Regions from separate parts of the Pannonibacter anstelovis genome, predicted to be linked through region 2. Evidence: predicted binding sites of a transcription regulator. Region 2 holds the regulator's gene; each other region holds the start of a gene.
What was found. Region 2 encodes PhoB, which activates phosphate uptake and scavenging genes when phosphate is short. Its sites were predicted from a motif close to TGTCATNNANCTGTCAT; they were not measured.
Positions count from the first base shown of each region.

Region 1: a site for PhoB is predicted at 1,577-1,593, ahead of V6L75_RS18365 (UDP-2,3-diacylglucosamine diphosphatase). Genes of this name have one in related genera too.
Region 3: a site for PhoB is predicted at 1,654-1,670, ahead of olsB (l-ornithine N(alpha)-acyltransferase). Genes of this name have one in related genera too.

Region 1 covers NZ_JBAKBF010000014.1:37,867-43,034, forward strand. Annotated here, with positions in the region: gene V6L75_RS18360 (glycosyltransferase family 4 protein) at 1-731, opposite strand, end outside; gene V6L75_RS18365 (UDP-2,3-diacylglucosamine diphosphatase) at 728-1,531, opposite strand; gene V6L75_RS18370 (OmpP1/FadL family transporter) at 1,769-3,013, opposite strand; gene V6L75_RS18375 (TRAP transporter substrate-binding protein) at 3,547-4,656, opposite strand; gene thiD (bifunctional hydroxymethylpyrimidine kinase/phosphomethylpyrimidine kinase) at 4,646-5,168, opposite strand, start outside.
Region 2 covers NZ_JBAKBF010000002.1:293,277-298,444, reverse strand. Annotated here, with positions in the region: gene argF (ornithine carbamoyltransferase) at 1-86, opposite strand, end outside; gene V6L75_RS04195 (aspartate aminotransferase family protein) at 89-1,291, opposite strand; gene V6L75_RS04190 (GcrA family cell cycle regulator) at 1,716-2,288, shown strand; gene phoB (phosphate regulon transcriptional regulator PhoB) at 2,490-3,188, opposite strand; gene phoU (phosphate signaling complex protein PhoU) at 3,226-3,936, opposite strand; gene pstB (phosphate ABC transporter ATP-binding protein PstB) at 3,976-4,773, opposite strand; gene pstA (phosphate ABC transporter permease PstA) at 4,788-5,168, opposite strand, start outside.
Region 3 covers NZ_JBAKBF010000003.1:255,686-260,853, forward strand. Annotated here, with positions in the region: gene V6L75_RS06480 (transglycosylase domain-containing protein) at 1-357, opposite strand, end outside; gene olsB (l-ornithine N(alpha)-acyltransferase) at 545-1,495, opposite strand; gene V6L75_RS06490 (ATP-binding protein) at 1,720-4,122, opposite strand; gene V6L75_RS06495 (bifunctional helix-turn-helix domain-containing protein/methylated-DNA--[protein]-cysteine S-methyltransferase) at 4,264-5,168, opposite strand, start outside.

The DNA.
Region 1 (5,168 bases), on a different contig from region 2:
GCATAGGTCCGTGCCAGATCCTCACCCGTTTTCGGCCCGGTAAAGAGCACGTCCGGGTAGGCCCTGCGCATGGATTCGAGCTGCGGGCCGCCGCCTACAACCACCTTGCTGCCGGGAAGATCCAGCTCGAGGAAGGCCTCGATGTTCTTCTCCACCGCCACCCGGCCCACATTCATGAAGATGGGGCGCGGGAGATCCGCTGGCAGGACGGAGCCCTCGTAGGGGCGGAAAAGATCGGCATCCACACCGCGCGACCAGCGCATCAGATGGGTAAAACCACGCGCGGCCAGATCCTTCTCCAGACTGCCGGTAGCCACCATGCAGCCCTGCCCGGCATTGTGGAAGCGCCGCAGCCACCTGTAGGTGACAGACACGGGCACCGGAAGGCGCGCCGCCAGATATTCCGGAAAGCGCGTGTGGTAACTCGTCGTGAAGACCTTGCCCTGCTTCAACGCCACGGAACGGGCCATGAGACCCAGAGGGCCTTCGGTGGCAATGTGCAGGTGATCACAGGCGAACCGGTCCATGATCGCCGCCACACGCGTCCGCGTTGTCAGGGACAGGCGGATCTCCGGATAGGTCGGGCATGGCAGGGTACGGAAAAGCTGCGGCGTCAGGAACTCAACGCGCAGACCCATGCGCAGCAACTGGTTGGCAGTCAGTTCCAGAGAACGGACTACACCATTGATCTGCGGATGCCAGGCGTCTGTGACGATGAGAATGGATGTCATGCCGCGACGGACCGCTCCCCCATCCCCTGCTCCGCCTGCTGTTCGGCTGGACGCTGCACCCATCTGATAACCTCGAACGTTCCGTCGTGATGCTCGGCAACCGCCGTGCAGCTTTCGACCCAGTCACCGGTGTTGATGTAGTGGATGCCGTCGATATCGTGGCTGGCGGCATGGTGGATGTGGCCGCAGATGACCCCGTGAACGCCCTTGCGGCGGGCTTCGTCGGACAAGGCATCCTCGAAGCGGCCAATGAAATTCACGGCGTTCTTCACCTTCAGCTTTGCCCAGGCAGAGAGCGACCAGTAAGTCAGACCCAGGCGGCGGCGCATGAGGTTGAAGCCGGTATTCAGAGCCAGCGCGGTCACATAGGCCTTGTCACCGAAGAAGGCGAGCCACTTGGCGTGACGGATGACCACATCAAACTGGTCGCCGTGGATGACCAGGTACTCGCGCCCGTCGGCTGCCGTATGCACGACACTGTCCGCTACTTCCACACCGCCGAAATGAGTGCCGAGGAAATCGCGCAGGAATTCGTCATGGTTGCCGGGAATGTAGAAGATGCGCGCGCCCTTGCGGGCCTTGCGCAGGATCTTCTGGATCACGTCGTTATGCGCCTGCGGCCAGTACCAGCTGCGCTTCAGCCGCCAACCGTCAACAATGTCGCCGACCAGATACACGGTCTCGGCATCATTGTACTTCAGGAAGTCGAGCAGAAGATCTGCCTGACATCCGCGCGTTCCAAGATGAACATCTGAAATGAACAAGGCCCGGTAATGCCGGCCTTCCTGCAGAGCTGTCATGTCTGGCGCTCCCGATTACCTTTGCCCCCCTTAGACGCGATTCAGGTATCAGGATTATGACAGCAAAGTTTTTCACAAGCATACTGCAGGATTTACGTCGAATTTTAGTATTCAGAAAAAGGTATTTACGCGCAAATACGACAGTTTGGTGAATGATCGGGACAGCCATTTGTGTCACAAAAGGAAACGGCCGGCACCGTGGGGCACCGGCCGCAAACCTTGCACCTGAGAAACAACTCAGAAGCGGTAGCGCATGGCCGCACTCACGATGTTGACCGATGAGTCGACATCGCCGGAGAGAACCACACCAGCGAAATCCTGATGTCCCGGGACGATGGCAAGCTTGGTGTCCCGGCCAATGATGTGGGTGTAGCCGAGGTCGAAGGCCAAATTGTCCAGAACCTTGTAGCTCGCACCCGCGCTCAGCCAGATCCGGTCATTGTCCGGCAGACGGGCGGAACGGATATTGTCGTTAATCGGAGACCATTCGTAGGCAGCACCAGCACGAACGGTGAGGTTCTGATTGATGTCGTATTCCGCGCCAAGAGCCGCAAACCAGCCGTCGTCGTAGTTGAATTTCAGCGTGGTCAGAGTTGCTCCATTGGCCTGAAGCGTGACCTTGGGCGACTTCAACCGGCTCCAGTTCGCCCACTCCACCGTTCCCAGGACACGGAAGCTGTCAGTGATCCGCTGCTTGGCCGACAATGTGACGGTTTCAGGCGTGATCAGCGAGGCATAAATCGGGGTCGACGCAACCGACGTGATTGTACCGTCAAGGTCATGTGCCACGCCAGAGCGGTAGCCCAGACCAAATTCGGTGCCTGCAAAGGGCTTGTAGATCACACCGGCGGTGACGCCGACGCCAATGTTGTCACCTTCAAGCGTCGTGACTGGCGGCGTAGTAGAAGCATTCGTGGCTGTCCTCAGCCGCACGCTGAAATACTGAACCTGCACGCCCGCACCGAAGGCGAGCTGATCATTCACCTTGTAGCCGACCATCGGGTTGGCGTTGATCGAGAACACCTTCGAGCCGGCGTTATAGGTCTGGCCGGCCCAGGGCATACCACCCTCAGGCTTCGTGGACAGACCGAAGGGCGCATTCACGGCAAGGCCGAAATACACCTGATCATTGACATTGTAAGCGGTATAGCTGGAGCCGATCCAGGCATCAGAGCCGATGTCGCCGCCGTTGCCATAGGCGCGCAACGTCGAGGTCGAATCGAGATTAATCTCTGCCTTGGGCGCAATCAGCGCATGGTGGGACTCGGTGGTGATGCCCAGGCCTGCGCCCGTGATGGCGGCCGGGTTCCAGAACATCGACGAAATCGACGGACCGGTCGTTGCATTACCGGCGAAGGACATACCCTGATAGTAGGCGCTCTGTTCACGCAGCGCGAAACCGCCCGCATAAGCCTGACCAGCAACAGAGATCATCCCGATGGCGGTGGTGCACAGAGCCAGCGTTCTGCTGATACGAATCATGTTGCTCAAACCCTCCCAAGCATTTCTCAAAGCCCTGCCAGCTTTGCTCCTCAGGAAAGACGATCTTTCAATTTCGTAGATCTTTCAATCCGGAAACACGCCGCGATGAAATGCCACTCACGCATGCTGCAGCGCACCAAATATACTGTCCGCCCCACATTCCCCTAGGGAATGTGGGGCATGACCGTCGAAAATATGTCATATTCCGGTCAGATTGACACAGGGCGGAAACAGCAGGAGAGGTATGCTTAAAAAATAGGCACCTATCACGCGATTTCACGCTGGCGAGTTTTCAAGACCTGCGTTGCAGGAAAGTCACATTCCCCTCCGCCCGGCCGGGCAGAAAATGGCTCAATCCACCCGATTCGAGCCACTTCCTGTGTACAACGGGTTCTTTTGCGCGCCGGATCCGGAATGCGGAAGGTGGCCCTCATACCAATGCTCGATGAGCTTCACTCATCGCGCATTGGTTAAGCCCGCGCGATGCTGGAGCATTTTCGAGGCGTGATGCGTCAGCGTGGAAAGCCTTGGTATCAGGCCTTGTCGCCGTCGCGCGCGGCAAGGAACCGCTGTACAGAGACCCGGCTCCACGGCGCAAGCCGCGCCTGCGCCTTGCTGTAGCTGGCGTGGATGCGCGCTGTGAGCTCGTCCTTGGCTGCAAGCTCCCCCAGCACCACCGCTGTTTCGCGGCGCAGCGCGTCCAGCACGTCTTCAGGGTAGAAGCGCAGCAGCACCCCCTCCTCCTTCTGCAGGCTCTCAAGGCTGCCTGCATTCATCCATTCGCTTTCGGCCAGTGACCTGCCATTCTCGGCCTTGCAGGCCTCCAGGACGATGGTCCTGAGATCTTCCGGCAGCCCTTCCAGCGCAGTCCTGTTGAACAGCGCCTCGCCGGTGCCGTTCGGCTCGTGAAAGCCCGGGGCATAGTAGAACTTGGCCACCTTCTGGAAGCCCATCGCCTGATCGCTCCACGGGCCCAGAAACTCGGTTGCGTCGATGAGGCCGGATTGCAGCGCCGGGAATATCTCCCCCGGCGGCAGGGCGACTGGTGTTGCACCCAATCGGCGCATGACCTCGCCGCCCAGACCCGGCATGCGGATTTTCAGCCCGGCGAGATCATCGAGCGTATTGATTTCCTTGCGGAACCAGCCGCCCATTTGTACGCCGGTGTTGCCCGCCATCACCGGCTTGATTCCGAACGGGGCGTAAAGCTCGTCCCACAGCGCCTGCCCGCCGCCCTGCTCGATCCAGGTGATGTGCTCAAGCGGCAGAAGACCGAAGGGAATGGCCGTAAACCAGACAGCAGCAGGCATCTTGCCCTGCCAGAAGAAGGAGGCCGTGTGCGCCACCTGTGCCGTACCGGCAGACACGGCATCGAACACGCCGAGCGGCGGCACCAGTTCGCCGGCAGCAAAGAGCCGCACCCGCATACGCCCGCCCGACATTCTCTCGATCCGGTCGCAGATCGTCTGGGCGGTCGTTCCCGGCCCCGGCAGGTTCTTCTGCCAGGAAGTCACCATCTTCCACTCGATCACGGCCTCGCCCGTATTGGCGAGCGCGGGCGCGGCCAGCAGAGAAGCGGCACTGGCCGCACCAAGCTTGAGGGCCTGACGGCGCGAGGCGGACGGCTTGATCTCAGTTGACATCGCTTGTCTCCCAGAGCGCGTGGAAATGATGCACGGGCCCATGGCCTTCACCGATCTTGAGGTTGTCAGCAGCCCGGATGGCATGGGTCACATAGAGCTTCGCTCCGGCCACCGCATCGGGCAGCGGAAGCCCTTTGGCAAGGCCCGCGGCAATCGCGGACGACAGGGTGCAACCGGTGCCGTGGCTGTTGCGCGTAGCATGGCGGGGGGCGGTGAACCACTGTTCGCGTCCGTCGCGGGTCAACAGCAGATCCTCGCTCTCCGGCCCCTCCCCGTGGCCGCCCTTCAGCAGCACGGACCTTGCGCCCAGATCCAGCAGCGCCTGCGCCTGCGTGCGCATGGCTTCCCGGCCCTGTGCAATTTCCGTATTCAGCATGCGGGCGGCTTCCGGCAGGTTCGGCGTGATCAGCTGCGCGCGCGGCAGCAGTTCCGCAATCAGCACGGAGACCGCTTCCGGCACCAGCAGCGGATCACCGGAGGCTGCGACCATCACAGGATCGAGCACCACATTG
Region 2 (5,168 bases):
AGCTTGCGCCCGAGGGCCAGAATTCCGCGCAGTTCCTCACCGTCAAACTGCGTCAGATCGAGGAAATGACGCCCATTCGCAGACATGTTCACACCCCATCCCCTTCCTTGGCCAGACCGGCCTCCACGGCCGCTGCGGCCGCCTCGATGCGGGCCACAGCCTCGCCGATTTCCTCATCCGTGATCGTCAGCGGCGGCAGGATGCGCAGCACGTTGTCGCCGGCAGGAACCGCCAGCAGCCCATTGGCACGCACCTTCGCCAGCACATCCGTATTCGGACAGGCACATTTGATACCAAGCATCAGGCCGCGCCCGCGGACATCCTCAAACACCTTGGGATGAGCGTCGATGACGGCGGCCAGCCGCTGTTTCAGCAGCAAGCCCTTGCGCTGCACTTCTTCCAGGAAGCCGGGCTCCAGAACGACATCCAGCACTGCATTGCCCACAGCCATGGCCAGCGGGTTGCCGCCGAAAGTGGTGCCATGTGTGCCGGGAACCATGCCGGCGGCAGCGGCTTCCGTAGCAAGGCAGGCACCCATGGGGAAACCACCGCCGATACCCTTGGCAACAGCCATCAGGTCCGGCGTGACCCCCGCCCATTCATGGGCAAAGAGCTTGCCCGTACGGCCAACGCCGGTCTGGATCTCGTCGAAGATCAGCAGCAGGCCTTCGGCATCGCAGATCTCGCGCAGCTTGCGCAAGAACTCTGCATCCACCTCGCGCACGCCGCCCTCACCCTGAATAGGCTCGATGCAAAGCGCTGCGGTGGTGGGGCCGATGGCCGCCTTCAGCGCGTCCAGATCGCCGGTCTTGACCTGGTCAAAACCCGGCGCCTTGGGGCCGAAGCCTTCCATATATTTAGCCTGACCGCCCGCCGCGATGGTGGCAATCGTCCGGCCATGGAAAGCGCCTTCAAAGGTGATGATGCCTATCCGCTCCGGGCGGCCATTGACGTAATGATAGCGCCGCGCCGTCTTGATGCAGGCTTCCATTGCCTCAGCGCCGGAGTTGGAAAAGAACACCCGGTCCGCAAAGGTCGCATCCACCAGCCGCTGGCCAAGCTCTTCCTGCCCTGCAACCTTGTAGAGGTTGGAAATGTGCCACAGCTTCTCGGCCTGCGCCTTCAGCGCATTGACGAGATGGGGATGGGAATGACCAAGTGCATTCACCGCGATTCCCGACCCGCAGTCGAGAAAGCGTCGCCCGTCAGCGGTCTCCAGCCAGACGCCTTCTCCGCGGACGAAATCCAGGTCCGCCCGTGCGTATGTGCCGAAAAGTGCCGACGCAGTCATTTCCCTTGCTCCTTCAGGTAGTTAAGCGCGCCTTCCGCATAGGGTTCATGCCAGGGCGTCTACCATCAACGGGTTCTCAAAACGAACTGTGCCGCCCTCACAGGCGGCACACCGAACAAGGACCGTTTATACAACGGTCTTGCCTATGGGTGTCAATGCAAATGGCGCATTTCCGCCATTACCGCAGATGGTAAAAGTCAACCCCGGTTATCTGGGGAAAAGTCGTTTCGTCCCCGGTTCATGTTTGCCCCCAACTTGCCTCGCCTTCGCCGCCCATTGTAGTGTCCAACCAGTCGGATACGACATGTCGTGCTGTAGTTCACCAAATCATACTGGATATGGCCACTAAGGCGCGGATCACGCGTGCCTTAATTCATGGTTAATGCGTAAAATTCTACAGCCGCAAACGTACGGGGTGCGACAGATGAGCTGGACTGACGAACGCGTAGATCTCTTGAAGAAGCTTTGGACGGACGGTCTGAGCGCGAGCCAGATTGCTGCCGAGCTTGGCGGTATCACGCGCAACGCTGTCATCGGCAAGGTGCACCGCCTGGGCCTGTCAGGCCGGGCGAAGACTACTGCACCAGTCGCCAAGCAGCGCCGCCCGCGCAGCGCAACCGCGCCGGTGACGGCCACTGCCGTGCCGCAGCAGACCACGGTGCAGGCAACTTCTACCATCCGCACGCCTTCGGCTGCCACGCCGCAGCTGCGCGGCGCCACTGCGCTGAAAATGGCCCCGCAGGAAGATGTGGCCATCGAAGTTGAAGCCGCACCGCTGGCCGAGCTGGTACCTTTCACGGAGCGCGCGACGATCCTCACCCTCACCGAGCGCACCTGCAAGTGGCCGATCGGTGATCCGTCCTCGCCGGACTTCTATTTCTGCGGACGCCATTCCGAGCCGGGCGTGCCCTACTGCACGCACCATTGCCGTGTTGCCTACCAGCCGGTCAACGACCGCCGCCGCGCCGCGCCGGACAAGAAGGCCCTTCGCGGCTGATTTTCGAGGGGGCCAACCAGCACCCCACCGGCTCCCTCACCCAATCAAGCCTGCCCGTTGCGGCAGGCTTTTTTGCTGCCTGGAAGTCCGGGGTATTTGTTGAGCGGCTTAGAACGCCGGCGCAAAAGTGGCGTGCTTTTCCAAAAGCCAAAAGGCCCGCATGGATGGCGGGCCTTTCCAGACTAATTGCAGCAGAGCGGATCAGCTCGCCACGGCGAACTGGTCGTTGAAGGCATAGCCGGCACCGCGAACGGTGCGGATCGGATCCTTCACCTTGCCCTTGTTGATGGCCTTGCGCAGGCGGCCGACATGAACGTCGACGGTGCGCTCATCCACATAGACATCATGCCCCCACACGCCATCCAGCAGCTGCTCGCGGGAGAAGACCCGGCCGGGAGAGGTCATGAGGAACTCCAGCAGGCGGAACTCGGTCGGCCCCAGGTGGATTTCCTTGCCATTGCGGCGGACGCGGTGGGTTTCCTTGTCGAGCTCCAGGTCACCGGACCTCAGCATGGTGGACACCACTTCCGGCCGGGCCCGGCGCAGGATGGCGCGCACGCGGGCCATCAGCTCAGGGATCGAGAAGGGTTTCACCACGTAGTCATCGGCGCCGGTGGCAAGGCCGCGGATACGCTCCGCCTCCTCACCGCGTGCCGTCAGCATGATGATCGGCAGGCGTTCGGTTTCTGACCGGGCGCGGACACGGCGGCACAGCTCGATGCCGGAAAGTCCCGGCAGCATCCAGTCCAGCAGCAGAAGGTCCGGCTGCGTTTCCCGCAGCCGGATCTCGGCGTCATCTCCCCGGTCACAGGAGTCCACGTCGTAGCCTTCCGCTTCCAGATTGTAGCGCAGCAGAAGGCTAAGTGGCTCTTCGTCTTCAACGATAAGAACCTTGGGCATGGCAATATGCTCCGGACGTCACTTGCAGGCAGGCAGATCAGGCGCCTTCGTTTTCGGCAATACCCATCTCGTCAATCTTCCGGCGGGCTTCCAGCAGCTGGTCCCCTGTCACCATGAAGTAGACATTTTCGGCGATGTTGGTGGCATGGTCACCAATGCGCTCGATGTTCTTGGCACAGAACAGCAGGTGCGCGCACTGGGTGATCTTGCGCGGATCTTCCATCATGTAGGTCAGCAGTTCGCGGAACAGCGAGGTGTAGATCGCATCCACTTCATCGTCGCGCTCGCGCACGGCTTTGGCAGCTTCTGCATCACGGCCCGTGTAGGCGTCCAGCACCGACTTCAGCTGGCCCAGCGCCAGTTCGGACATGTGTTCAACACCGAAGGCCGCCTTCTTGGAATTGAAGACACCGTCGATGGCAATGACACGCTTGGCGATGTTCTTGGCAAGGTCTCCAACGCGCTCCAGATCGTTGGCGATACGGCCAGCGGCCATGATCTCGCGCAGATCCTGCCCCATCGGCTGGCGCAGAGCGACGATGCGGATGAATTTCGCTTCGATCTCCTGCTGCATCTCGTCCAGCTTGGCATCGGCCTGAACCGTGGCCTGTGCCTTGGCCAGATCATGGGTGAGCAGCGCGGTGACTGCATCATTCACCAGCTTCTCCGCCAGACCGCCCATTTCGGCGACCCGGCCGGCCAGGGCGCGCAGTTCCTCGTCATACGAGCTAACGGTATGCTCGGACATGTCGTGTTCCTCTCAAATTCTCGAGCGCAAGATCCAGTATCAGCCAAAACGGCCGGTGATGTAATCCTGCGTGCGCTTGTCCTGCGGGTTGGTGAAGATGTCCTGCGTCGCGCCTTCCTCGACCAGATTGCCGAGATGGAAGAAAGCCGTGCGCTGGGATACACGGGCAGCCTGCTGCATGGAGTGCGTCACGATCACGATGGTGAAGTTGGCACGCAGCTCGTCGATCAGCTCTTCGACCTTGGCAGTTGCGATCGGATCAAGGGCCGAGCAGGGCTCGTCCATGAGGATCACTTCCGGGCTGACGGCGATGGCGCGGGCAATGCAGAGGCGCTGCTGCTGGCCACCGGAAAGACCCGTACCCGGACCATCAAGACGGTCCTTCACTTCGTTCCACAGACCTGCCTTCTGCAGCGAGGCAGAAACCACTTCATCGAGCTCCGCCTTGTTGCGCGTCAGCCCGTGAATGCGCGGGCCGTAGGCCACATTCTCGTAGATCGACTTGGGGAACGGGTTCGGCTTCTGGAACACCATGCCGACCTTGGCGCGCAGCTGCACCGGGTCGACCTTGGGGTCGTAGATGTTCTCACCGTCGATCAGAATGTCACCCTCGACGCGGCAGATGTCGATGGTGTCGTTCATGCGGTTAAGTGTGCGCAGGAAGGTGGACTTTCCGCAGCCCGACGGACCGATGAAGGCGGTCACGGAACGGGGCTGAATCTTGATGTCCACGTCTTTGATGGCGTGCTTGTCGCCATAATAGACCTGAACCTTCTGGGCGACGATCTTGGGTTCTGCGTGGGTCACGCCGTTCTCCACATTTGCGCTGACATTCATCGGTAATCCCTTTCTTACCAGCGGCGCTCGAAGCGGCGGCGCAGGACAATGGCAACCAGGTTCATTACGATCAGGAACACCAGCAGTACGATGATGGCTCCAGAGGCCCGCTCGACGAAAGCCGGATCACCGCGCTGGGTCCAGTTGTAAACCTGCACGGGCAGAGCGGCTGCCGGGTCGAAGAAACCTTCCGGCGGAGCTGCCGGGAAGCTCCGGACGAATGACACCATGCCGATCAGCAGCAGCGGCGCGGTTTCGCCAAGAGCCTGAGCCAGACCGATAATGGTGCCCGTGAGAATGCCCGGAGCTGCAAGAGGCAGGACGTGGTGGAAGATGGACTGCATCTTGGAGGCACCAACGCCCAGCGCGGCATCGCGAATGCTCGGAGGAACAGC
Region 3 (5,168 bases), on a different contig from region 2:
GGTGGGAGGCAGATGGGCCGCGTAGTAGACGACCACACCGGTGGCAGCGATGCCGCCCCAGATGGCAAGCACGAAGCCCCAATAAAATGCCTTGCGGATCAGCCAGAACAACGGATTGGAAGAGCGGGTGCGGCTGCGGCGGGCTTTCTTTTTAGCCTTGCTCTTTCCGCCAGGCTTTACGGGGCGCTTGCGGCGGGGGGCAGGGGCGTCACCATCATCCGTACGCGGACGCCGGGGCCGCTTGACCGGACGCTCTGCTGCAACGTCACCGGTTCCCGGGCGCACATCGTAAAGATCGCCGCTGGCAGGGCCAAACGCCGGTTCGATCCGATTGCTGCCAGCCGGGCGGCGTGCCATGAGCCTCTCGTCATTCTGAGGGCCTGTGCGGGGAGCGCAAGGCAGTCTGCATCAAACTAGAGCGGCTGGTTTAAGGTGGCGTTAAACCTTGGGTGCGGATGGGTCGCCGGCACGCAGCCCCCGCAAAGAGAAACCGCCTCCTCAAAGAAGCAGCGGTTTCTAATGTTAAAGCGAGTTGTTAGACGGCTCAGCTCGAGTAGCGCGAGGCGTCCGCACCGTAGTGATTCACATAGCGCTCATTCAGCTGCGTCACCGGCATAACGATGAGGACATCCGTGGTGCCGAACTGATAGTCGACCACGGCACCATCGCCGATATAGGCACCGAGGCGCAGATACCCCTTCACCAGAGGCGGCAGCTCGCGCAAGGTCGCCTTTTCATTGAGCTCTTCGCGGGCAACGCGGTTCATCTCGACATAGCGTTCCGGCACGGCACGCACACGCCAGGTCTCCGGCGCACGGGCATGATGGTGCAGGAACGAAAGCTGGCTGGCGATCCGGTCCGGATCCGTGCCCTCGATGGAAGCGCAGCCGATCATCACGTCGATGCGGTGGCGGATCACATAGGCCCAGATGCCGTGCCAGAGCAGCTCGACCGTGCGCTTGTTGCGGTAGGGCTTGAGTACGCAGGAGCGGCCCAGTTCCAGGAAGCGCAGGCCCGGATTGGCATCCACCAGCGGCTGGATGTCATATTCGCTGGCCGTATAGAAGCCGCCATGGGCCTCGGCCACGTCCTGGCGCAGCAGACGGTAGGTGCCGACGATCTGTGGCTGCAGGCGGCCCAGCTTGTTGCGCTTCATCGCAGCGTGATCAACGACCAGAAGATGATCGCAGATGGCGTCAAAGGCGTCCATGTCACGGCGGGTGGCGAGGGTCTGCGCATCGGCAATGGCAGACATTTCCTCGTAGAAGACGTGATAGCGCAGGCGCTGCGCCTTCTTCACTTCACGCGCGGTGCGCGCGAGGCGCACCTCAAGAGAGCCCACACGGCCAAGAGACACATCACCGGCAGGACCAGCTTCACCATGCAAGGGCTTTGCAAAGCCGGGAAAGAAACGCGCGGAAATGCCCTGTTCGCCCATCATGGGCACGAACTTCTGCACAAGCTTGCGCGGAGAAAATAGACCTGGCCGCATCATCGAGATTCGGTCCCCTATCTGCCTCGGTTGTTTCCCACCGGGGGCCCTGCGGAACCGGTGCCGCAGGCCTCGTTTGTCCTGTCAGGTTGCTACGCCGGTACAGCGATTCTCATCCCTTTAACCGGCGAAATCCTGATCTTGCCGTAGACCATAGTTTTCCAACACTAGCATGACAACGGCCAGCGTTCACAATATTTCGTCATGGTAACAATCCGGGAGCGGCACTATGTCCGGGCGGGCAGATTTTCCAGTGCCTCTTCAACGGCTTCGCGGGAAAGCGGTTTTGTGAGGAAACCGGCAACTCCACTCGCCCTTGCCCGGTCGCGGGCGGCCGGCATCACGTCCGCCGTGACGATGAGCACCGGCACCTGCGGGCGCCCCCGGGCGGTCTCGATCTCGCGGATCTGGGCCATGGCATCCAGCCCGTCGAGCCCCGGCATGTGCAAGTCCATCAAGATGGCATCGAAATTCTGCTCGCTGGCTGCGCGCCAGGCTTCCAGACCATCGGGCACCACCGTCACCTCATGGCCAAGCTTGCGCAGCAGTGCTTCGCCCAGAAGACGGTTGATATCGTTGTCCTCGGCCAAGAGCAGCCGCAGTGGCCGGGCCGGGGCAAGCCGGTGCGGCGCGCCCGGAATACGTTCCGGCGGCAGATCCACGGCCGCCTCCCAGGCCAGCGTTTCACCGCCTTCGCCCATAAGGCTGGCAATGATGCGCCGGAATGTGCGCCCTCGCACGGGCCGCACCAGATAGGCGGAGAAACCTGCCTCGCGCAGGCGGTCCAGCCGGTCCCGCTCCTGCGGGGTAACCAGAACAATGGCTGGCGCACTGCAGCCGGCTGCACGGGCGGTCGCCAGCCAGCCTGCGCCATCGGCCACCGCGCCGTGTTCCAGCAGCACAAGGTCCGCATGGGGCAGCGCATCGGCAAGCGTATCATCGCCCGGCTGCACAAGCTGCACGCTGGCGCCATGAGCGGTGCACTGCAGCGCCAGTGCTTTGCCTTCAATCACCCCTTGCGAGACAATGACCACACGCCGGTTCGCAAGGCTTGCAAGCCCCTCCCCGGCCTGTCCTGCGGTATCCGGAGCTTCCGGCAGCGGCAGACAGATGCGGAAGATGGCACCCTTGCCCTCCTCCGCCAGCGCCTCGACCGTGCCGTCCATCAGGCCGGTAAGGCGGCGGACGATGGCAAGGCCAAGGCCCGTGCCGCCAAAACGCCGTGCCGGGCCGTGATCCACCTGCTCGAACTCTCCGAACAGCCGCTCGGCATCCGCGGACGAAAAGCCGATCCCGGTGTCCCTAACTTCCAGCGTCAGCAGGCTGCCGCTTTCCTGCGGAGCGATGGAGAGGCTGATGAGAACGCCGCCCTCTTCGGTGAACTTGATGCCGTTGCCGGCCAGATTGAACAGGATCTGCCGCAGCCGGTTGGCATCAGCGGTGACAATACGGGGAATTGCCGGGTCGGCTGTGAAGCCGATCTCAAGCCCCTTGGCATGGGCACGCGGTGCCAGCAGCTCCACCACATGCTCGGCCAGACCTTCCAGATCCACCGGTCCCGGCTGAATGGTCAGTTTGCCGGCTTCTGCACGGGAGAAATCCAGCAGCTCATCGATCAGCAGCAGCAGCGTTTCGCCCGAGGTTTCCAGTGCCCGCACATAGGCCCGCTGCTCGTGGGTGAGATGCGTGTCGGAGAGAAGCGCGGCCATGCCCAGAATGCCGTTGAGCGGCGTGCGCACCTCATGGCTGACGGTTGCCAGAAAGCGGGACTTGGCTTCGCTGGCGCTTTCCGCATTCTGCCGTGCGGCCAGAAGTTCCTCTTCCATCTTGCGCCGCGTGGTAACGTCACGCAGGACGGTCTGCAGCACCGGTGTTCCGCGCGGCCCCTCGCGCACGGTCACATCGATACGGGAAAACCAGCGTGGCCCTTCGCGAGTGTCCAGCAGAATGTCACCGAAGACGCCAGTCGCTTCGGCGCTGAGCAAATCCTGCGGCGTCTCGGCCAGCGGCAGCTCCAGTTTTTCGCCGGGCCGCGGGCTCTGCTCCGGCCAGAACAGGCTTCCAGCCACCGGATTGGCATAGATGACGTTTTCTTCCATGTCGCGGCGGATGACCACATCGCCCAGCGCATGGAGAATGCTGGCATGGCGCTCATCGGATTCGCGCAGCTCCCAGGCGGCGTCTTCCAGCTCCTCGATGCGCTGGTTCAGCCGGTGGGTTTCCACCGCCGCAGTGCCAAGTGCGGTCTGCAGGCGGTGGCGGTCATCATGAATGACACAGGCGATGGACAGCCCGCCTGCGGCAAAGCCGAGAACCAGCGCCAGAAGCCGCTCGTAAGGCCCGCCGCCGAGCAGCAAAAAGGCAGCGATGAGAGCCAGAATGCCGATACCGGCGGCCAATGTGAGCACCCGTTCGTGACCGAACCGGCGCCCGGCCCGGGTCAGTAAACCAGGCTCATCCGGCGCAGATCCGGGCTGACCGGCCTTTCCCTTCGGCGGACGCTTTGCATCTTTCGGGCTTTGCGGGCGCTTCTGCCCTTCCGGGCGCTCGGGGCCGTCCGGCTGCTGTGCCTTCAGGCCCGTTTCCGCTTCAGCCTTGCTGCCGTTTCCGTCTGCCGATTGCGGTCGCATGCCCTGTCCCCAGCGGCCTGCGCGGCAGGCCTGATCCTGATGAAGGCCCGACAAGGTTCTGCGGGCACAGCCGGAAACAAGCTTGCAGTCCAATCCCTTGAAAAAGCCTTTCGAATTTTAGGCTTTTCCGGTTTGTACAGGTCAGCCTCCCATGCCGGTGATCCCGGCTTCCCAGCCGAGGATGGCGCGCTTGCGGGTGAGGCCCCAGTGATAGCCGCAGAGCCCGCCGGTGCGTCCCAGCACCCGGTGGCAGGGCACCACAAAGGAAATCGGGTTGCGCCCCACGGCCGAGCCCACCGCCCGTGCCGCACTGGGTTTGCCGAGACTGCGGGCAATGTCGGAATAGGTGGTCGCCTTGCCCATGGGGATCTTCAGCAGCGTGCGCCAGACACGGATCTCAAAGTCGCTGCCGATGAAGATCACCTTGAGCGGCGTGTCCTCAGACCAACTCGCCGGATCAAACACCCGCGCCGCATAGGGCGCTGTTGCCACGTCATCTTCCAAGAAGACGGCAGCAGGCCAGCGGCCGGACATGTCGACAAAGGCGGATGCCTCTTCCCCTTCATCGGCAAATGCGAGTCCGGCAAGGCCCCGGTCGGTCGCCATGATCAGCACCTGGCCGAAGGGGCACGGATGGAAGCCGTAGCGGATGGTGAGGCCCGCGCCACGGTTGCGGTAGTCGCCCGGCGTCATCGCCTCGTGGGTGACGAACAGATCATGCAGCCGCCCCGGCCCGGACAGCCCCACCTCATAGGAGGTCTCCAGAATGCTGGCTGCATCGCGCAGAAGCTCGCGGGCATGATCCAGCGTGATCGCCTGCAGGAACTGCTTGGGCGTCAGTCCGGCCCAGCGCGAGAACACCCGCTGCAGCTGGATCGGTTGCAGCCCGGCCTCGCGGGCAAGGTCTTCCAGTGCCGGCTGGTCCCGCCAGGTATCGGAAATGCGCTCCAGCGTCTGGCGGACGATGGCATAGTCCCGCGCGGCGGCTTCCCCCGTTTCGGGAACGGCGGCCGCCTCGCGTCCGGCAAGGTTCAGGTCGAAAAGCT